4 regions of the Staphylococcus capitis subsp. capitis genome follow, and region 1 is predicted to be linked to each of the others. Evidence: riboswitches for the same ligand, from Rfam matches in the RefSeq annotation. Region 1 holds a riboswitch; each other region holds the start of a gene.
The links. A riboswitch is a leader RNA that binds a small molecule or an ion and turns the genes downstream of it on or off. The one in region 1 is predicted to bind S-adenosylmethionine.
Positions count from the first base shown of each region.

Region 2: another riboswitch for S-adenosylmethionine. It lies ahead of V6C74_RS02840 (Na+/H+ antiporter NhaC family protein); the one in region 1 lies ahead of V6C74_RS00195 (alpha/beta fold hydrolase family protein).
Region 3: another riboswitch for S-adenosylmethionine. It lies ahead of metK (methionine adenosyltransferase); the one in region 1 lies ahead of V6C74_RS00195 (alpha/beta fold hydrolase family protein).
Region 4: another riboswitch for S-adenosylmethionine. It lies ahead of V6C74_RS09255 (methionine ABC transporter ATP-binding protein); the one in region 1 lies ahead of V6C74_RS00195 (alpha/beta fold hydrolase family protein).

Region 1 is NZ_CP145263.1:13,238-18,949, reverse strand. It holds gene V6C74_RS00205 (DHH family phosphoesterase) at 1-1,402, opposite strand, end outside; gene V6C74_RS00200 (YybS family protein) at 1,432-2,358, opposite strand; gene V6C74_RS00195 (alpha/beta fold hydrolase family protein) at 2,581-3,549, opposite strand; SAM riboswitch class I at 3,615-3,715, opposite strand; gene V6C74_RS00190 (AzlD domain-containing protein) at 3,842-4,171, opposite strand; partial or broken gene V6C74_RS00185 (AzlC family ABC transporter permease) at 4,168-4,858, opposite strand; gene serS (serine--tRNA ligase) at 5,196-5,712, opposite strand, start outside.
Region 2 is NZ_CP145263.1:587,387-593,098, forward strand. It holds partial or broken gene V6C74_RS02825 (amidohydrolase) at 1-951, shown strand, start outside; gene V6C74_RS02830 (SDR family oxidoreductase) at 1,083-1,964, shown strand; gene V6C74_RS02835 (hypothetical protein) at 2,154-2,744, shown strand; SAM riboswitch class I at 2,816-2,912, shown strand; gene V6C74_RS02840 (Na+/H+ antiporter NhaC family protein) at 3,108-4,409, shown strand; gene V6C74_RS02845 (SRPBCC family protein) at 4,537-5,049, shown strand; gene V6C74_RS02850 (MurR/RpiR family transcriptional regulator) at 5,112-5,712, opposite strand, start outside.
Region 3 is NZ_CP145263.1:992,071-997,782, reverse strand. It holds gene V6C74_RS05155 (aldo/keto reductase) at 1-128, opposite strand, end outside; gene V6C74_RS05150 (nuclease-related domain-containing protein) at 284-1,192, opposite strand; gene metK (methionine adenosyltransferase) at 1,303-2,496, opposite strand; SAM riboswitch class I at 2,605-2,716, opposite strand; gene pckA (phosphoenolpyruvate carboxykinase (ATP)) at 2,872-4,464, shown strand; gene V6C74_RS05135 (prolyl oligopeptidase family serine peptidase) at 4,542-5,327, opposite strand; gene ytkD (RNA deprotection pyrophosphohydrolase) at 5,308-5,712, opposite strand, start outside.
Region 4 is NZ_CP145263.1:1,870,326-1,876,037, reverse strand. It holds gene V6C74_RS09275 (arsenate reductase family protein) at 1-20, shown strand, start outside; gene gcvH (glycine cleavage system protein GcvH) at 192-572, shown strand; gene V6C74_RS09265 (toprim domain-containing protein) at 1,055-1,441, shown strand; gene V6C74_RS09260 (thioredoxin family protein) at 1,434-1,730, shown strand; SAM riboswitch class I at 1,788-1,890, shown strand; gene V6C74_RS09255 (methionine ABC transporter ATP-binding protein) at 1,979-3,004, shown strand; gene V6C74_RS09250 (methionine ABC transporter permease) at 2,997-3,692, shown strand; gene V6C74_RS09245 (MetQ/NlpA family ABC transporter substrate-binding protein) at 3,713-4,525, shown strand; gene V6C74_RS09240 (hypothetical protein) at 4,580-4,735, opposite strand; gene V6C74_RS09235 (CsbD family protein) at 4,900-5,088, shown strand; gene V6C74_RS09230 (DUF368 domain-containing protein) at 5,168-5,712, opposite strand, start outside.

The DNA.
Region 1 (5,712 bases):
GCTCTGCAGTTGAACTTGCATATGGTTCCATATATACCAATAATGGGTTTGAAATAAAGCTTTCGCCACGTCTATGGTGGTCAATAATGACTTTACGGTTTGCTTTATTTAAGACATTTTCATCTAAGACCATTTCAGGCTTGTGCGTATCCACGACAACGACTGTCGTCTTAGACGTCATCATATCCCAAGCTTCATCTGAAGTGACAAAGCGTTCTTTTAATTCTGGTTTCTTATCAATTTCGTCCATGACACGACGTAAAGTCGGATCAATATCTGAATCATTGAGAACGACAAAGGCTTCTAAATTATTCATTAATGCAAAACGTGAGACACCAATTGCTGCACCAATTGCATCTAAATCAGGGCGTTTATGTCCCATAATAATTACCTTGTCGCCTTCAGTTAAGATGTCTTTAAGTGCGTGAGAAATTACTCGGGCACGTACACGCGTACGTTTCTCCATAGGGTCAGTCTTACCACCGTAGAAGCGAACGTTACCATTCATATTTTTAATGGCAACTTGGTCACCTCCTCGACCGAGTGCTAAGTCTAAACCAGATTGTGATAAATCCCCTAGGTCGATAAGGTTCTCTGTACCTTCACCGACACCGATACTTAAAGTGAGTTGTGCACGGTAACCGACACTTTTCTCTCTCAACTGACTTAAAATTTCAAAGTTTGAATCTTCAAGTTCTGCTAATATCTTTTGGTTAAGATATGCAACGAATTGATCAGAATTATAACGTTTGAAATAAATATTGTATTCTTGTGCCCATCTGCTAATGACACGTGTAACCATTGAGTTGATTTCTGAACGTTGTGTATCGTTCATATTCTGCGTAATCTCGTCATAATTGTCTAAGAACAACGTTGCGATAATTGGCTTTGAATCTTCATACAACTCGTTGGTATGTACACTTTCTGTGATATCAAAGAAATATAAACAATGTTCATTCTCTGAATATCGCACATGGTAATGATAATTGTTATGTTCAATTTCTACTTCTTGTACTTTTTCTAATTGTTTCAATATGTTAGGAAAGACTTCGTTTACATTTTCAGAAATCACATTAGTTTCAACGTGTTCTGTCATGAATTGGTTCATCCATTCAATGTGGTTATCTTCATCTAACACAATCATCCCAATCGGCAAATGTTTGATTGCTTTATTGCTACTTGCCGAGATGTGACCACTTAAATCATCCACATAATTATCCATTTTAAGAAAAGCTTGTCTCAATAACACGCCACTAATGATAATCATCACGACGAGGATTGCTGCACCAATGCCAGCGACAATTTGGTTGAAAATAAACCATACGATGACTAATGCAATGGCTGTAAGTACCATTAGTATAAAAGGTATGAGCAATGCTTTTTTAGTGGATTGACGGTTCATTCTTCCACCTCTAATCACTTAGTTAATAATCATTTTTTAATAATTCGTTTTAAATTAATACATAAATCAATAACTCCAAGTAAACCAACGATATGTGTCATCGGTGTAAGTAGTGTCCCCACTACCATTAATAAAATCGTTACAGCATTCGGCCATCTCTTAGCTTTACCGAAGAAATGTATAACGCTTAAACCTTGGATATACATCACTAATGATAACACAACCTCAAAGTTCAAGACGATACTTTGGAATATACTTGGTTGGTTCGCAAACATTACACAAATAAGAACTATAAGATAAATCCATAATAGTACACGATTCATTTGCCATGCGAATAATGGCTTAAAGATCGGAGTTGCGACCTTAAACTTACGTAAGATAGGAAATGTAATAATCAGATTAATTAAGATTAAAAGGAAAATGACTATAATAAGATAACTAGGGAGTTGGACCGTTGATTGTCGGAAACCTTCCTCAAGAATCTGTCTATAGTTAGAATCTAATCCACTTGTTAAGATGGCATCATACATCGCATCTTTAAATGGCTTAATTAATACGGCTGCTTTTGGAATTTTTTCGAATGTTTGTAATAACATGAATCCAATCAATGTTATTAAACTTAATGAAGCCGTTGAAACATAAAGAATTCTTTCTTTTGAAGTTCTTTCCTTAAGTAATTGACCGATGATAAAACTTAAAATTAAGATAAGTACCATCATACTTAAGACAAATGTATTACCTAATAACGTTGTTAGAATCACTGTTACTAAAGCGTTAATTCCAAATGATTGTACAGAGCGGTTCCATAGCACGATGCCAGGAATCGTTGCAAATAAACATAAAATTAAGCCGAGAATAGGTAATACATGTGTTACTAAAGCGACTATCAGTAATGAAATAGTTGCAATAATAGTTGCTTTAGGTTGTATTTTTGAAAACACACACGCCACTCCCATACTTTTTGACTATAACTTCTATTTTAACCTCTTTGCCCAAAATTAACAATTATAGGTGCTTCATTTGATGAGTATCAAATGTTAGTACCTATTATGCAATCGCATCAACGATTGTAATCTTTAAAAGTTCAATAATGACTTCGTCATTAATTAGTAGCACTTATTCTAAAGACGTACTTACTTTGCTTAGCCAAAGTTTAGTATGTTTAAAAATAGCTGTGTTTACTTCCTTTTAAATTGTTTTAAGTTCAAGAAATGGTAGAGGTTTGGAGCCCAATCGTTAAAGTTTAGAAGGAAGCCGTCATGTCCTACATTATCTGGCACAAAGAAATGGCGATGATATTTAAATCTCTCTCCGACTGTTCTTACTTGATCATCTGGATAAAGTAAATCATCTATAAACCCCATCGTTAGAACCTTTGTATCTAAAGATTGATAGACTTCATCAACATCATCTCGTCCTCTATCAATATTGTGACTATCTAAGACGTCGAGCAGTGTTAAATAACATTGTAAGTCAAAGTTTTTCTTAAATTTATTACCTTGATACTGTTGATATGTTACAACTTCATCTGGCGTAAAACGTTGGTCATAACTTTTAGAGGAACGGTATGTTAAGAAGCCTAGTTGTCGAGCGATACTTAAGCCTTCCTTCCCACCAAGATGAATTGCTTGTCGGGCGATCTCGTTGAAAGCACGACTGTACGATGACGTTTTACCAGTTGCTGCGAGAATAATGGCTTTGTCGATTTGAAATTGATTATTATACAGCAATTCCATTGCTTGCATACCACCTAGACTTGCTCCAATTAGGATGTTTATCTTATCGAAGTCTAGTGCTTTGATACCTTTTTCAATCGCTTTAACAATATCTCGTAATGTAAGATGCTGTGGAAAATTAGGGTCATTAAGTTTGGAACTTGAACCAAAGGGACTACCGATGACGTTGAAAGTTAGAAATTGATAATCATGACGTGGAATATAACCACCATCTATAATTTCACGCCACCATCCATGTTTCTCGTCTGTTCCATAAGTTAAGTGATTACCTGTTAATGCGTGACAAACAACAACTAATGGTTGACCTTTATATCCAACGTGTTCATAGCGTAATTTTAAATTATTAATGGTTTCTCCTGATTCAGTTGTAAATGTCCCTAATTCTAACGTATCTACTCTGTAATTCGTCATCGTTAACGCTACCTCCTCTTACAAAAAAGCTTCCTACTCAAATGAAAAAGTAGGAAGCTGGTCAGTACTTATCATTCGAGATTCTCGTTGGTTGTAGCACCGTGCTATCATTAGTCGGTTGCTGAAGCATCGTCGGGCCAATTCCCTCAGCTTCTCGAAATAAGATTTGTTGGATTGATTTGTATATTGATGTTGATTAAGTTTCAATCTTAAATAGTCTGCATTTTTCTAATTAATATAATATTAACTAAAATGGTTTATGACTTCAATACTTTGCTGTCATTTTCAGGAGTTAAAAGACTAAACGTAAACAAGCGATAGTAATAATACCTCCAATTATTGTGATAGTAAGGCTACGTGTGAAAATGGCAAGGAAAACTGTTGGTATAATCGCAATAATATATGACAAATTGAGCGTATATCCAAAGGTGTTATCGTGTTGTTGTATGACCCCATCAATGACAAGTGCGGTAAATAATGTGATAGGAATAAATGAAAGCCATTTAACGACAATTTCAGGTAAATGAACTCTAGATATCATCATAAAAGGAATAATTCGAATGAGTAACGTTACAATTCCACATAAAATAATAAGTATCAGTGTGTGTAAATCTGTTGTCATTTATCCATCACCACCCCTAAGGCTGCAGCGAATGTTGCGGCTATTAATATTGCTAAATATGAAGGCATCACTAAACTTTAAAGAAGCATCATTGTGATTACACAGATAATTAATATGATATATACGAAATCTTGATTTCTTCACTGACTCAAATTGAGATATACCTAGGAAAATGAACATTGCAGTAATCGCATAGTCTAATCCAAGTGCATTAGGATTAGAAATATATTTGCCGAAAAGGGCGCCGGCCACACACGAAATAGTCCAAAAAAGATATGCTGTGATATTAAGACCATGAAGCCAACGATCATTAATCTTTTCACCTTTAATATATGGCGTAATGGCAACTCCGAAGGTTTCATCGGTTAATAATGTACCGAGACCTACCCTATTCCATAATCCATATTGTTTATAATTAGGTGCCAAAGTCATACTTAATAGAAACATACGTGAGTTAATGATAAGTGTGGTCAGCACGATAGCAGATATTGGAGTACCTGTAATCGCTAAAGCGCAAACAATAAATTGTGCGGCACCGGCGTAAATAATGAGACATAATAAAATAATTTCTAAGATACTAAAGTTTTGAGAGGCTGCTACGATACCAAATGATAAACCTACTCCTGCGTATTCAAATAAAGTAGGAATACATTCTTTTACCCCTTGCTTAAATGAAAGATGGGTCATTTGATCAGCCTCCATTCCACTTTCTAAAATAGTAAAATAAGTCTATTATATTTGGAAAAGTTGTTCAATATTTTTTAGACAACGGTTTGTGCGACGTAAGACAAACCTCATAGTAAAATCATTGTAATTACAACATTTATAAAATTTCAGAATTTTGTTTCTTCTTTTAGACATCCCTATCATTTTTGAAGATTTGAAGTTGAATTATTTCTCTTCCCCTACCCTATTCAACAAAAAAACTGTCGACAAAATCGTTAAGATCTTGTCGACAGTTCAAATAATTAATTGAGTCATTCATCGTTGTATTGTAGTAATTACTCAGCCTATTTTTAAGTTATTATTTTGTAGGTTTAGAAATTTTAGTTTTTCCACCCATGAATGGAACTAATGCTTCAGGAATTGTGATTGTACCGTCTTCATTTTGATAATTTTCAACGATAGCTGCAAATGTACGACCTACGGCTAAACCACTACCATTTAATGTATGAGCTAATTCTGGTTTAGCTGAGTTATCACGTTTAAAGCGAATGTTAGCACGACGTGCTTGGAAATCAGTACAGTTTGAGCAAGAACTAATTTCTTTATAGTCATTGTAACTTGGTAACCATACCTCTAGGTCATATGTTTTACTAGCGCTAAAGCCAATGTCGCCTGTACATAAGATAACTCGACGATATGGTAATCCTAATTCTTCTAAAATTGATTCAGCATTTTTAGTCATATCTTCTAAAGCATCCCAAGAATCTTCAGGTTTTTCGATACGAACCATTTCAACTTTATCGAATTGGTGTAAACGAATTAATCCTCTTGTATCTCTACCAGCTGAACCCGCTTCACTACGGAAACATGCCGTT
Region 2 (5,712 bases), 570 kb from region 1:
GGTGAACCGGTGATTGCAGTAAGAACTGATATTGATGCATTACCGATAAACTAACAAGTTGTGCACGAGTTTACATCTACAAATGAAGGAGTAATGCATGCATGTGGTCATGACATCCATATGGCAAGTATTTTAGGCGTAGCAACTCAACTTAAAGAGCTTGAAAACGAATTAAGTGGACGAGTGAGAATATTGTTTCAAGCTTCTGAAGAATTAGGTCATGGTGCAATTAGGTTAAGTGAAACTGGAGTACTTAAGAACGTTAAAGCAGTCTTAGGTTTTCATAATTATCCTTCACTAGACATTGGTGAATTCGCGATTAAAAGTGGTGTAATCACTTCCGCTGTAGATCGTTTTGAGTTTCATATTCAAGGAAAAGGTGCTCATGCAGCGAAACCAGAACAAGGAAATGACCCGGTCATTGTAGTAGGTCAACTGATTAACAGCCTACAATCTATTGTGAGTCGTAATTTATCAGCATTTGATAGTGCGGTCGTTACGATAGGGGAAGTGTCATGTGGGAATACATGGAATGTCATCGCTGATCAAGCTTATATTCAAGGTACTGTTCGTTCATTTGATTCTAAAAAACGTCAACTTATAAAGCAACGTATGAAAGAAATTTCAGATGGGTTATCTCTAGTATTTAATGTAGATATTAAATTCGAATATACACAATTACCGGGTGCTGTCGTAAATGATTAAACACTTACCCAACAAGCAATTGAAGCAGCTAAGGAAGTAGGTTACAACGTTCAAATGATGGAAGAACCACTAACGATTGGTGAAGATTTCTCAGGTTATACGAAAGATTACCCCGGTGTCTTTGCTATCATTGGCTCCAATAGTGAATATGATTTGCATCATCCTAAATATGACCCAGACGAACGTATTTTAGAGAAAGTACCAACGTATTTTGTAACGCTCGTTAAAAAATTATTGAATGGTTAATCTATACGGCAATAGTTGCCATGTAGCTATTTAAAGTGCTATTGAATTCATTTTCAGAGATAAAATGATGATTAAAATATGCTTTATGATGGGTAAATAATATTAAATCTTAAATATGGAGATGATGAATGATGTCAGCACAAGATCCTAGAAATAAATTTAAAACGTCTGATTATGAACAACAAGAGCAAGAGTTACCAGGTCTACAATCGAAAATGACACCTCAACCTGATTGTGGTGAAACATCTTACAAAGGTCATGAGAGATTAAAAGGCTATAAGATGTTAGTGACTGGAGGAGATTCAGCAATTGGACGCGCAGCTGCAATCGCTTATGCAAAAGAAGGCGCAGATGTGGCTATTAACTATTTACCGAGTGAAGAAGACGACGCACAAGAAGTAAAACAAGTGATTGAGGATGCTGGTCAGAAAGCTATTCTAATTCCTGGGGATTTAAGGGATGAACAGTTTAACTATGATATGGTAGAAACGGCTTATAATGAGTTAGGCGGTTTAGATAATGTAACGTTAGTTGCCGGCCATCAACAATATCATGATGATATTCACGGATTTAATACTGAAGCTTTCGCAGAGACGTTTGAAACGAATGTATATCCAGTATTCTGGACAGTTCAAAAAGCGTTAGAATATTTAAAACCTGGCGCATCAATTACGACGACGTCTTCCGTTCAAGGATATAATCCGAGTCCAATTTTACATGATTACGCAGCTTCTAAAGCAGCAATTATTTCATTAACGAAAAGTTTCTCTGAAGAACTTGGTGCGAAAGGTATTCGAGTGAATTGTGTTGCTCCTGGGCCATTCTGGTCACCGCTTCAAATTACTGGAGGTCAACCTCAAAGTGCAATTCCTACATTTGGACAACAAACGCCACTGGGTCGTGCCGGTCAACCAGTTGAATTATCAGGTACTTACGTTTTACTTGCTTCAGAAGATTCAAGTTATACTACTGGCCAAGTCTTTGGTGTAACAGGTGGTATGCAAATCGACTAACAATTGATTTACTTTTAATAGGCAAATTATATATTGATTATTTTAAGGTGATGGGGACTCGACTGAGTTCCCATTTTTTAGTGTGAGAGTAGAAAGTTTGCACCATATTAAATGGTGATTTGATAATAGTTGAAGCTTTCATGTAAGATGTATGTGATTGGTGAAATATAGAATAAAGGTGATTATAAAATGAAGAATTTTTTAATCAGATGGTTACCTAATATCTTAATTGCTTTAGCTTTACCGTCACTAATATTGTGCCATCATAATCTAATAGTAATATTAGCTATAGCTGTGATTATTTGTACATATATTTCTGCAGTTAATGTTTATTTAGTTAACGAGAATGTAAAAAAAGGTATAACTTGGTTTAATCCTATGATTGATTATATTTTAGCAATTGTTTCTGCACTTGCTTATTTTGGAATGTTCAGTTGGATTATTACACAACCTTTTTCAAATGTTACGATGCTACTAATCATTATTTGTTCTGGAAGTATTGCTTACGTCCTTGAAGTGAAGCTTAAAATTAGTCAAGCAAAAAATGGTAAATTTCTTCATGGCGACGAAATAAGTGAATATAAAATTGTATCGGTTAGAACTGAAAAAATTTTCAAAAGGGTATCTTTATGTTTAACAATTATAAGCATTTTACTCATATTTATAAGTCTTTATTTGAAATGGTGGATTGTTTTTGGTGTAGCTATTGTGTTATTGATTATTGTTGCTTTAGCAATCACGATTTATGAGAAATTTTTCACTACACAGATTGAAGAATAATTTTAAAATACAATAAACTTTATGTATTGACGTGTCTATAATTATCTTGTAACGTTAGACACAATTCGAATAACTTATCGAGAGAAGTGGAGGGACTGGCCCTAGGAAGCTTCGGCAACATTTTATCATGTGCCAATTCCAGTAACCGCTAAGGTTAGAAGATAAGCTGAAATGCTATGCCAACAGAGTATAAATGGTGAAATAACATATCTTTTAATCACTTGTTGGTATGAGTTGACTCTATTGATACACACTTGGGTTAGTTTTCAAATAAAGTCACTTGCCGGAGCGGAATGAAGAAATGATTCATTGAGAATGAAATTTCTGTTTCGCTCCTATTTTTATGGAAAGTAGGTCAAATTTATGGAGAAAGTAAAGAAAGGTAACGCGTGGGCCCTGTTCCCATTACTCCTATTTGTATTACTCTTTTTAGGTGTAGGAATTATTTCAGGAGATTTTACAACTATGCCTTTAAATGTTGCAATTACAATTACAGTAATCGTTGCCTTACTTATGAATAGAAAAGAATCTTTTGCCAAGAAGGTAGAAGTATTTACTAAAGGTGCTGGACATTCGAACATTATCTTGATGATGTTAATTTTTATCTTGGCAGGTGCGTTTTCAACTACTGCTGAAAAAATGGGTGGTGTTACCTCAACTGTTAATTTAGGTTTATCATTGATTCCTCAAAATTTAATCATTGTAGGCCTATTTGTTATTTGTATGTTCGTGTCTATTTCGATGGGGACATCAGTTGGGACTGTTGCAGCGATAGCCCCAGTAGGATTTGGATTCGCACAAGCAACACATGTGCCCGCAGCTTTAGCTATGGCTACGGTAGTCGGTGGTGCAATGTTTGGTGATAATCTGTCAATGATTTCGGACACTACCATTGCTGCAGTAAGAACTCAAAAGACTAAGATGAATGACAAGTTTAGAGTTAATTTTAAAATCGTTTTACCAGGTGCTATTTTAACGATTATAATTTTATTTTTCTTAACGAATGGTATTTCAATCGATCATGCCAAAAGTTATGATTATAACTTAATTAAAGTTATTCCATATTTATTAGTACTGATACTCGCACTTGTAGGTGTAAACGTCATCATTGTACTCATTGGTGGTACAGCCTTAGCAGGTTTAATAGGATTGATTGATGGTTCCTTTGGTTGGAAAGGACTTCTCAGTGCCGTATCTAAAGGTATAATTGGAATGGAAGATATTGCAATGATAGCATTACTGATTGGTGGCCTTGTAGGTATCATTCAACATAATGGTGGCATAGATTGGTTACTACAGTTTGTACGTGCTAGAGTTAAATCTAAACGTGGTGCAGAAATAGGTATTGCCAGTTTAGTAAGTGCCGCGGATATATCTACTGCTAATAATACAATTTCTATTATTATGGCAGGACCTTTAGCCAAGAACATTGCTGATGAGTATGATGTCGATCCACGTAAGTCAGCTAGTATATTAGATATATTCGGAGGATGTTTCCAAGGGTTACTCCCATATAGTCCTCAAGTTATTTCAGCAGCTGGTGTTGCTGGTATTTCTCCTTTCTTACTTGTTCCATATAGTATCTATCCAATTTTATTAGGAATCTGTGGTTTAGTGGCTATTATTTTGAGAGTCCCTCGTTTAAAAGATAAACCTCAAAAATAAATATAAATTAAAAGGAAGCTACTCATTTAGATTTTAGCTTCCTTTTAACTTTTTCAGAGCTTTCAGAGTTTGTGACATAGCTTAAATACGTTAAAATAGAAATAAGAGTGAAAGTAGGTGAAAGAGAGTGGCAAAATATAATGTAGAGAATGAACACGTAGAAATCGACATCGAACGTTTACTAAAATTTACTCCAGAAGTTGTTTATGAAGCATGGACAAAAGTGGAGATTCTTAAACAATGGTTCATGACAACACCACGTACAAATAAGACTTTTGAAGCGGATGTCCAAGAAGGCGGTACATATCGTATAGTAGATAGTAGAAATGGGAAGCAAAATGTTATCGAAGGTAAATACGAAGAGCTTGTAATGGATGAATACATTAAAATGACAATAGGTATGCCTGGTTTAAGCGCCGAAGAGGATGTCATAGAAGTAGAATTCTTTGAACGTGAAAATGGTGGTACTCAAATGTTGTTTTACTACCGCTCATTAGTTGAAAAGGAAAGACGTTTAACTGCGTTGGAGTACAAACAGAAGAAGAAAGAATATCATGATTCAACTGCGCATGGTTTTGAATTAATGATTGATCAAATGCAACATATATTAGAAGAACTAGAAGAACAACAGCATAATTAAAAACAATCGCAAGCATTAAATGAGTAGCCTCTGGGTGTTACAAATAATGCTTGCGATTTTATTTATAATAATTCATTTTTTTCTTTACGTTCATTATATTTTCTTAAAAGTGTTTCAAAAAAGATATGGTAACTAATAAAGCTTGAATAATCGGTACCGTCATTTAAATAAAATGTATTACTTGATACATATATATTATAGTTTGCTTGTTGAGCGAGTGAGTTATCTTTCATCGTTGTTACTGAGATAAAATATTTCTGTCTTAATTGAAGAAGCTGTGTAACTTCGGTCAATTGATATGTCTCGCCAGATAATGAAATAATAAAGAATAAATCCTCTGGAACAGTTTTATTTAACACCATTTTTAATTCATGAACATCATGTAGGATTATAATGTTTTTATGCATTGTAAGTAAAATACGTTGTGCTTCTTCAGCCACATTCATTTGAGCGCGTCCTGTTCCGTAAAGATAAATCGTAGTGGCTTCATGCATTTTATTCGTTAATAATTGATAATCAATGCGATCTAAATAACTAAAGGTATTTGCTATTTCTTGTTTAAATTGTTCCATTGAATCAGAAGGAAGCTGATTCTTTTTTTCATTTTCAAATTTCAAAAATGATTTAAAATCACTGTAGCCATCAAATCCTAGTTTACGTGTG
Region 3 (5,712 bases), 980 kb from region 1:
ATACTTCTATAACCATTTTCAATAGCATGTTTAACAGCATCTTTACATTGATCACTATTCTCAACTCTATAAGTCCCCAAACCTACTTTAGGCATCTCTCTACCATTATAAAATTGAACTGTTTCCATCATATTCACTCCTCATCTATGCTTTGGTGTCTATCATATTACGATTCAATTTAACTGTAAAAATATTAATATGATTTTCTCTCTTCAGATTTCTATACCCTGTTCAAATAAAAAAATACAAACGTAAGAAAATCATTTCCTTACGTTTGTATTGATTAATTAAAAGACTCTATTTTATCCATAATAGTTTGTAACTCGTCCACGTTATATTGAATACGTCCATGGAATACAAATTTATTAAAGAATTCATCGAGTTGTTCAGGCCCAACTAGAACCTTAACATTAGAAGCCCGATTATAATTAGAAATTGTAACATCTCCATCATTTTTAGGATTAAAATACAAAATTGAAGTTGGTGTATATTTAGTGTTTAATTCACTTTGTAAATCACCTGCAAGATTTTGAATATGTTTAATCTTCTCAGAATAATTAACAAATGATAAAGATTGTTGATCTTCATTTTGATCTAATACTAATGTTTGAGGTGTAGATTCATCTAAATCAAGTGTTTGGAATACTTGAGACATTGTTGGTAACTCTTTGAACTGAGCACCACTAATACCATTATACACATGACCTTTTAAAAGTTGAGAATCAATGATATATAAACCAGTTCTAGTTAAAACAAGATGACTGATGCGTTCGATATTATTAAATTCATTACTTGGTAGGAAGATATTTGCCATAATGTGCATATCTTCAGGACGAATTCTCTTCTCATTAACAAGACGTTCACGAATACCAATCAATCTCATATCTGTTACATATTCACTATGATTTTTAGAAAATAGTTTTAATGCATCAATTTCTCTATCTTTACTGCTTACTGTCGCATCAAAATCTTCTTTTTGTTTTGTGACAGCCTTTTTATTTTCAACTCTTTCTTTTTCTAAGGCTTCTTCATGAGATTCTTTCATATGTTGCTCTTTTTCTTTATATTGGGCTTCTGTTTGGTTTTTAATTTTCTTTTTACTGTGATTCGCTACTAAAAAGAGAATAAAGAAAAGAATTGCCACAATAATTGCAACGATTAAGCCTATAACTATCGGTGAAGATAAACTCATCACAACAACGCTCCTTTAACCATTTCAATAACTCTCATTATAATAGAAAAAAATCAATTTTTCGACATTTAATTAATATTTATTTCCCTTAATTTTGAAAGCTATGGTTATCATTCGACCGCATCTTTAAGTAAATTAACTTTGTCTAATTTTTCCCAAGGAAGTAAAACATCAGTACGGCCAAAATGACCGTATGCAGCAGTTTGTTTGTAAATAGGATGTTTTAAATCTAACATTTTAATGATTCCAGCTGGTCTTAAGTCAAAATTATTTCTAACCGCTTCAACTAGTTTAGCTTCTGAAACGTTACCAGTACCAAAAGTATCAATTGAAATAGATACTGGCTCAGCCACACCAATGGCATAGGCTAATTGCACTTCACATTGATCAGCTAACTCCGCGGCTACTATATTTTTAGCAACATAACGTGCAGCATAAGCAGCTGAGCGGTCAACTTTAGTTGGGTCTTTACCACTGAAGCAACCGCCACCATGACGTGCATAACCGCCGTAAGTATCAACAATGATTTTACGTCCAGTTAATCCTGCATCCCCTTGTGGTCCTCCGATAACAAAACGACCTGTAGGGTTAATAAAGAATTTAGTATCAGCATCTAATAAATCATCAGACACTGTAGGGTAAATGACATGTTTTTTAATATCTGCTTCAATTTGTTCCAATTCAACATCTTCAGCATGTTGAGTAGATACAACAATTGTATCTATACGTTTAGGTTGATCGTTCTCATCATATTCAACTGTTACTTGTACTTTTCCATCAGGACGTAAATAATCTAAAATTTCATCTTTACGCACATCAGATAAACGTTTAGCAAATTGATGTGATAAGAAAATTGGTAATGGCATATACGTATCTGTTTCATTAGTGGCATACCCAAACATTAACCCTTGATCTCCTGCACCAGTCGCTTCTATTTCTTCTTCTGAAATTTCATTACGGTATTCTAGCGCTTTATCAACACCTTGTGCGATGTCTGGAGATTGTTCATCAATAGCGGTTAAAACTGCCATAGTTTGGAAATCATAACCATATTTAGCTCTTGTATAACCAATATTTTTAATTGTTTCACGCACTACTTTAGGTATATCAACATATGTTGATGTTGAAATTTCACCAGAAATAAGCGCCATACCAGTCGTTACTGTTGTCTCACAAGCGACACGCGCATTTGGGTCGTCTTTTAAAATTTCGTCTAGAATTGCATCAGATACCTGATCTGCAATTTTATCGGGATGACCTTCAGTTACTGATTCTGAAGTAAATAATCGTTTATTATAAGTCATGTTTTGCTCCTTTAATATAAATTACGAAAATTCTCTTTTATTTGAGAGCTAAATAAAAGAGCCTTCATCACTATCAAGATAGAGAGAAGGCCCTTAAACGTCCATTCGCTCTTATCGTTCAGACGATATATGTCTGCAAACGGTTTGGCACCTTTCTTTATCATAAAAGAGGTTGCTGGGTTTCATTGGGTCCATGTCCCTCCACCACTCAGGATAAGAGAATCCGTTAAGAATAATAGTACCGAATTCAAGGTTCAATGTCAATTTATGATTTTCGTTAAATGCTTATGTTAACGGTGGATTAATAAAATTAATGTGTTATACTATTTAAATGTAAAGGCTTACATAAATACTATTGCTTTGGAGGGATTGAGTATGTCAGTAGACACATACACAGAAACAATAAAAATAAAAAATTTACTAGAGAAACCATCAACACAGTTTCAACTCTCAACAACTCAGCTATACAATAAAATTTTAGATAATAACGAAGGGAAATTAACTGAATTAGGTGCAGTGAATGCAAGTACTGGGAAATATACGGGGCGCTCACCTAAAGATAAATTTATCGTAACTGAACCTTCTTATAGAGATAATGTCGATTGGGGAGACATTAACCAACCTATTGATGAGGAAACTTTTTTAAAACTTTATAATAAAGTTCTAGATTATTTAGGTAAAAAAGATGAATTATACGTATTTAATGGTTATGCAGGAAGCGACAAAGATTCACGTTTAAAGTTAACTGTGATTAATGAATTGGCTTGGCATAATTTATTCGCGCATAATATGTTTATTCGTCCAGAATCTAAAGATGAAGCTAAAAATATCAAACCTAATTTCACAATTGTATCAGCACCTCACTTTAAAGCTGATCCAGAAGTAGATGGCACTAAATCAGAAACATTTGTCATCATTTCTTTCAAGCACAAAGTCATTTTAATTGGTGGTACTGAATATGCCGGAGAAATGAAAAAAGGTATTTTCTCAGTAATGAATTACCTTTTACCAATGCAAGATATCATGAGCATGCATTGTTCAGCTAATGTAGGTGAAAAAGGTGATGTCGCTTTATTCTTTGGACTATCAGGCACTGGTAAAACAACCCTTTCAGCTGATCCAGAACGAAAACTTATTGGGGATGACGAACATGGCTGGAACAAAAATGGTGTATTTAACATCGAAGGTGGATGTTATGCCAAAGCAATCAACCTCTCTAAAGAAAAAGAACCTCAAATTTATGATGCAATTAAATACGGCACTATACTAGAGAACACAGTCGTAAAAGAGGATGGTACAGTAGACTTCGATGACAATAAGTTTACTGAAAATACTCGTGCTGCTTACCCTATCGAACATATTGATAATATCGTGTTGCCTTCAAAAGCAGCTCATCCTAATACAATCATTTTCTTAACTGCTGATGCCTTTGGTGTGATCCCTCCTATTTCCAAACTAACCAAAGATCAAGCAATGTATCATTTCTTAAGTGGATTCACTTCTAAGTTAGCCGGTACAGAACGTGGAGTAACTGAGCCTGAACCATCGTTCTCAACATGTTTTGGAGCACCATTCTTACCATTAAATCCAACTGTTTACGCTGATTTATTAGGTGAATTAATCGATAAACATGATGTTGACGTTTATTTAGTTAATACAGGATGGACTGGTGGAAAATATGGTGTAGGACGCCGAATCAGCTTACACTATACGCGTCAGATGGTAAACCAAGCTATTTCAGGAAAGTTAAAAGATGCTGAATATAAAAAAGATGAAACATTTGGTTTAAATGTCCCAGTTGAAATTAAAGATGTGCCAAAGACTATCTTAGACCCAGTGAACGCTTGGAGTGATGCAAATAAATATCATGAACAAGCTCAAGACTTAATTAATCAATTTGAGGAAAACTTTAAAAAGTTTGGTTCAGAAGTAGAACGTATTGCTGAAAAAGGTGCATTCAATAAATAAATATTTCCAATTATTAAAGGGTGAGACGTTTGTCTCACCCTTTTTAATATATCTCTATCTTGATTTAAAATTTGATATCACAAATTACCTTTAGTTTCTTCAATATTGGTCATCCATTGTTGAATTTTAGATAATGTTTCTTTCATTGCTGGAGGCCGTGGCACATGACCTTCATCTAGTTGATAAAACGTTTCGTAGTACACCCTCTTAGCTCTCAACTTTTCTTCTAAATCATAAGCTTGGTGAATGCCAACTTGCTTATCTTTACCTCCATGTACAATTAATATAGGAGGGCTGGTAGAATCAATGGTTTTCATCGCGTTTCTTTGTTCATAAGCGTCTTTATCTTTTTTAGGATGGCCCACCATTCGTCTTAGCATCCCTCTTAAATCAACACGTTCCTCATACATTAAATGAATATCTGAGACGCCTCCCCATATGATGAAGCTATTTACAGGTAAGTCTTGAAAGGTTAATAAACCTTGTAGTCCGCCACGTGAGAATCCTATCATATGAATATATGCTGAGGGATATTTATCATGTAAAAGTCGAATTAATTGTGTTACATCATTCAAATCTCCTCGATAAAATTCATCTTTACCTTCACTACCGTTATTACCTCTATAGTATGGCCCTATAACTAGCGTGTGTTCATTTGCAAACTGCATTAATCTTGCAGCTCTTACACGACCTACTTGCCCTTTTCCACCGCGAAGATATATAACTATACGTTGAATTACATTTTGGTCTACTGGTGTCATCATTAAAGCTTTGACATTTAATCCATCTACTTTATAGGTTACTTCATCAAAATGATGCGTATGAGCGTCTATTGGCATTTTCTTAATTTTTGTAAAATCCAAGCGCTCTCACCCTTTCTAAACATTTCAATATCGTCGCATCTTGTATTAGAAAACTTTGCTTATCCTTAGGTATGTTGGAAACATTTTCAAATAGACATGGACCATTTGTCTCATAATAAGTTGAAGTTTCAATGAAATGACTCGCTTCAATGAAAAATACATCTTTAAGAAAAGTACTATGATCATTTGTGTTAACTCTATATTGTGCAAAATAAATACATTTCTCGGCAATTGCGCCTGTCTCTTCATATAATTCCCTTAAAACCGCATCTAATGGTGTTTCACCGGACTCAACTTTACCCCCAGGGAATTCAATTCCACGAACTTTGTGTCGAGTAAATAAGAGTTGATGATTATATATTGGAATCGTGAGTACGTGATTACC
Region 4 (5,712 bases), 590 kb from region 1:
ATAAAGATATTTGGTTATAGTATTTAAATATTTATTTTAAAAGTGAACATTATAAACTGAAATGATGCGAATATGTTATTTTACATAAATAAACACGAATTTTATCATATTAAATCTTTTAGATATTAGTTGATTGAATAATATCAGTGTGGCATCATTAAAATGTAATTAATAATTAGGAGGGGATTCTCGTGGCAGTACCGAGCGAATTTAAGTATTCTAAAGAACATGAATGGGTCAAAGTAGAAGATAATGTAGCTACTATTGGAATCACAGAATATGCTCAAAATGAATTAGGTGATATCGTATTCGTTGAATTACCTGAAAAAGATGAAGAATTAAATGAAGGCGATACTTTTGGTAGCGTTGAATCAGTTAAAACTGTTTCTGAATTATATGCGCCTATTTCAGGTAAAATCGTTGAAGTTAACGAAGAATTAGAAGATAGTCCTGAATTTGTAAATGAATCACCATATGAAAAAGCATGGATGGTTAAAGTAGAAATTAGTGATCAAAGTCAATTAGATCAATTATTATCAGCAGAGCAATATTCTGAAATGATTGGTGAATAGTATGTTTAAACTCCTCGATTTATATAATCAAGGAGTTTTTTTAGATTACCTTAGAAACACTAAGCACTGAAGTGCTAAGTGAGTAAAGGAACGCCTGAGCCAAGGCTCATGCATAAGAAACACTAAGCCTTAAAAATGCTAAGTGAGTAAAGGAACGCCTGAGCCAAGGCTCATGCATAAGAAACACTAAGCCTTAAAAATGCTAAGTGAGTAAAGGAACGCCTGAGCCAAGGCTCATGCATAAGAAACACTAAGCCTTAAAAATGCTAAGTGAGTAAAGGAACGCCTGAGCCAAGGCTCATGCATAAGAAACACTAAGCACTAAAAATGCTAAGTGAATTAAGGAACGCCTGAGCTAAAGCTCATGCATAAGAAACACTAAGCATTAAAAATGCTAAGTGTTTCTAAAATGTTTAGTTTTTGAGGATTCTGTGAATGATGTAAGTGACAGTTAACTATCGACTCTTAGAAGGTGGATTGACATGACTATTGTGAATAAAGTTATCATTGTTGAAGGTAAGTCGGATAAGAAACGCGTGCAACAAGTTATTGCAGAACCAGTAAGTATTATTTGTACCCATGGGACCATGAGTATAGATAAAATCGATGATATGATAGAATCACTTTATGGCAAACAAGTTTATGTTCTTGCAGATTCTGATGATGAAGGAGAAAAAATTAGAAAATGGTTTAAGCGATATTTAAGTGAAAGTGAACATATATATGTTGATAAAACATACTGTGAAGTAGCTAAATGTCCTAAAAACTATTTAGCTAATGTTTTAAATAGATATGGTTTCGCGGTGCGGAAAGAGAAGAATCTAATGCCTAATTTAAACACTGAAAGGTTAGTTTTAGTTAATGAGTAGTACAATCGATCTCGAAGATATAACAGAAAACTATAATGAAGATAAACATCTTATATTCGGATATACTCCTATGTGCGGGACTTGTAAGGTCTCTGAAAGAATGTTAGATATTGCTAACGATATCGTTCAGCTACCTATTAAGAAAGTAGATTTAAATTTCCATCCGGATTTTAGTAAAGAAAAAGAAATAATGTCAGTTCCTGTGTTATTGGTAATGAATAAGGATCAAGAGGAAAATAGAATTTATGCGTTTCAGTCAGTTCCTTATTTGTTAGAAAATTTAAAATAATTATTGACGAAACTCTAGTACGATGGTAGGATTAATACAAATTAAATGATGCGACAACTCTTATCGAGAGAGGTGGAGGGATGTGCCCTACGAAGCCCGGCAACCGTCTGATATAGAAATGGTGCCAATTCACATAAAGTTCAACTTTAGAAGATGAGAGAAAGAAGATTTTTGAATGCTTTCTCAACTCTCTATAAGTTGAGAAAGCATTTTTTAATTTACATATGCAATTTAAGGAGGCTATTAACGTGATTGAGTTAAATCAAATTGTTAAACGATATCATACTAAGAACAAAGATGTTCTTGCAGTTGATCACGTTGATTTAAATATTGAATCAGGCTCAATTTTTGGCGTTATTGGTTTCTCTGGTGCTGGTAAAAGTACACTAATAAGAATGTTCAATAACTTGGAAGCTCCAACTTCAGGAGATGTAATTATTGATGGGGACAATATTAGTAAGTTATCTAAATCAGAGTTACGTAAAAAACGTCAAAAAGTAAGTATGATTTTCCAACATTTCAACTTATTATGGTCAAGAAACGTTTTAAAAAATATTACCTTCCCGCTAGAAATAGCAGGCGTACCTAGTAATAAAGCGAAGCAAAAAGCACTTGAGCTTGTAGAATTGGTAGGTTTGAAAGGACGAGAAAGTGCTTATCCATCAGAGTTATCAGGGGGACAAAAACAAAGAGTAGGTATTGCTAGAGCACTAGCAAATGATCCTGATGTTTTATTATGTGATGAAGCTACAAGTGCTTTAGACCCTCAAACCACTGATGAAATTTTAGATTTATTACTGAAGGTAAGAGAACAACAGAATCTTACTATCGTTTTAATTACACATGAAATGCACGTGATTAGACGCATTTGTGATGAAGTAGCAGTAATGGAAAACGGTAAAGTTATAGAACAAGGCAAAGTAAGTGAAGTGTTTGAGAATCCTCAACACTCAGTTACAAAACGGTTCGTCAAAGATGATTTAAATGATGATTTCGAAGAGTCTCTAGATGAATTAGAACCATTAGCGAGTGATTCTTACATAGTGAGATTAAACTTTACTGGTGATAATACGACCGAACCTATTGTTTCGTACATTACGAAAACACACAATATAGATGTAAATATTCTTGAGGCGAATATTAAAAATACTAGAAATGGTTCTATAGGGTTCTTAGTCATTCATATTCCACATATTAATAATGATAGTTTTGAACATTTTAAAAATGATCTTCATGAACAACGTGTGAATGTGGAGGTGTTGAGACATGGGTAAGTCTTATGGCGAAATTTTTCAAGAAATGTTTACAATGCCTAACGTTCAATGGCCGGATGTTTGGCAAGCTATCTTAGAAACGCTTTATATGACAATTGTTTCTACTATTTTTGCTTTTATATTTGGCTTGATTCTGGGTGTGTTACTTTTCCTATCTGCGAAAAGTCATTCACCGGCAGCTCGAATTTTCTATACAATTGTTTCATTTATAGTCAACTTATTTAGAGCAATACCATTCATTATTTTAATTTTATTACTTATACCATTTACGAGCGTCATCTTAGGTACTATTAGCGGACCTACAGGTGCATTACCTGCACTCATAATCGGTGCAGCTCCATTCTATGCTCGTTTAGTAGAAATTGCATTTAAAGAAATTGATAAAGGTGTAATTGAAGCGGCTTGGTCAATGGGGGCTAACACATGGACTGTAGTACGAAAAGTGTTACTTCCTGAAGCGATGCCAGCTTTAGTTTCAGGTATTACAGTAACTGCTATTGCTTTGGTTGGTTCAACTGCTATAGCTGGTGTGATTGGTGCAGGTGGTTTAGGTAACTTAGCATACCTAACAGGATTTACTCGAAATCAAAATGATGTCATATTAGTTTCTACTGTATTCATCTTAATTATTGTATTTATAATTCAATTCCTTGGGGATTGGCTTACAAATAAAATTGATAAACGCTAAAGAAAAGGGGATAAGGTTCAATGAAAAAGATTTTAGGTATTATTTTAGTTTTAGCATTAACAGTTGCTTTAGCTGCTTGTGGTGGCGGTGGTGACAAAGAAAAAACAATCACAGTAGGTGCGTCACCAGCACCTCACGCTGAAATTTTAGAGAAAGCAAAACCATTACTTGAGAAAAAAGGTTATGACTTAAAGATTAAAACAATTAACGATTACACTACACCTAATAAATTGTTAGATAAAGGTGAAATTGATGCGAACTTCTTCCAACATACTCCATATTTAAAAACTGAAAGTAAAGAAAAAGGATACAAAATTGAATCTGCTGGAGATGTAGAATTAGAACCTATGGCAGTTTATTCTAAAAAATACAAAAGTTTAAAAGATCTACCTAAGGGTGCAACTGTCTACGTTTCAAATAACCCAGCTGAACAAGGACGTTTCTTAAAATTCTTTGTCGATGAAGGCTTAATTAAACTTAAAAAAGGCGTTAAGATTGAAGACGCTAAATTTAGCGATATTGAAGAAAACAAAAAAGATATTAAATTTAATAACAAACAATCAGCTGAATACTTACCAAAAATTTATCAAAACCAAAAAGCTGATGCAGTCATCATTAATTCTAACTACGCAATTGATCAAAAATTAAGTCCTAAAAAAGACTCTATCGCTTTAGAAAAAGCTAAAGATAATCCTTATGCCAACTTAATTGCAGTTAAAAAAGGACATAAAGACGATAAGAAAATTAAAGCTTTAATGGAAGTACTTCAATCTAAAGAAATTAGAGATTATATCGATAAAAAATATGATGGTGCAGTAGTACCGGCTAAGTAACAATAGATCACTCTCTTAACGTATGCGTTAGGAGAGTGATTTTTTAATTAAATCTTATAATGCTCTATATAGAATACCTACACCGACACCACCATATCCCATTTGATAATCAAATTTTAGAATTTCTATATTTGGATTGTGTTCTAAAAAACGATTTACTTTCTTATTGAGTCCACTTTCACTCATAGATGTAATATTAACAAAATTCATAATGACACTCCTTAAATCATTTTTAATACTTTTAGTATATGACAATCAAAGTATAAAGCAATCTTTTTAAAATAAAAATTAAGCTATTAACGGTATAAAGATGTTTATTTCAGATTTTAGAGGGTATAAATTATAAAGATAAAAGTCAAAAGGAGGAAATTACAATGGCTGAAGATAATAAATTTGAACAAGCTAAAGGTAATATTAAAGAAACAGTAGGTAACGCTACAGATAATAAAAATTTAGAACAAGAAGGTAAAGAAGATAAAACTTCTGGTAAAGCTAAAGAAGTTGTTGATAACGCTAAAGAAAAAGCAAACGATGTAATTGATAAATTTAAAGGCGATAAATAAGATTATCTAGTTGCATCAAAGAAGCCCTCAAGTACTGTAACGTACATGAGGGCTTTGTTTTGTTTAGATAAAGTAAAACCTAATGATTTTCAGACTTTGCTGTGATTTGCCCTAAGGTAAAACTAACAACAAAGCCAATAATCATTGTTAAAAGTGAAGTTATCCACGCTAAGCCATTTTCAGGATAGCCTGGGAAAACTGCATAAATTGAACCTATCACTAAGCCAATGATCAATGCGAACGTCATCGTAGTATGATGGTGTAAGAAATACTGAATAATACGACTAGACAACATAAATCCCGTCAATATACCTAAACCAACGATGATTAAGATAGGTAATGCTGCGAAATTTAATTTCATGAGTTCAGAAATTGAAAACATAACTGTACCATAAACACCAAATACTAATAACATAAACGATCCTGAAATTCCGGGTAATAACATTGCGCTTGAGGCGAATATACCAGCTATAAAATATTTAATAATAAGACCAAAAGATAAAGTTAATGTTTCGCCAGAATGTTTATCACCATTATTTAAAAGTGTAATAATGACCAAAATAAAAATTCCCAATACAATCATTAGATAGTGTTTAGTTTCAAACGTTCGCTTAAAGTTAGAAA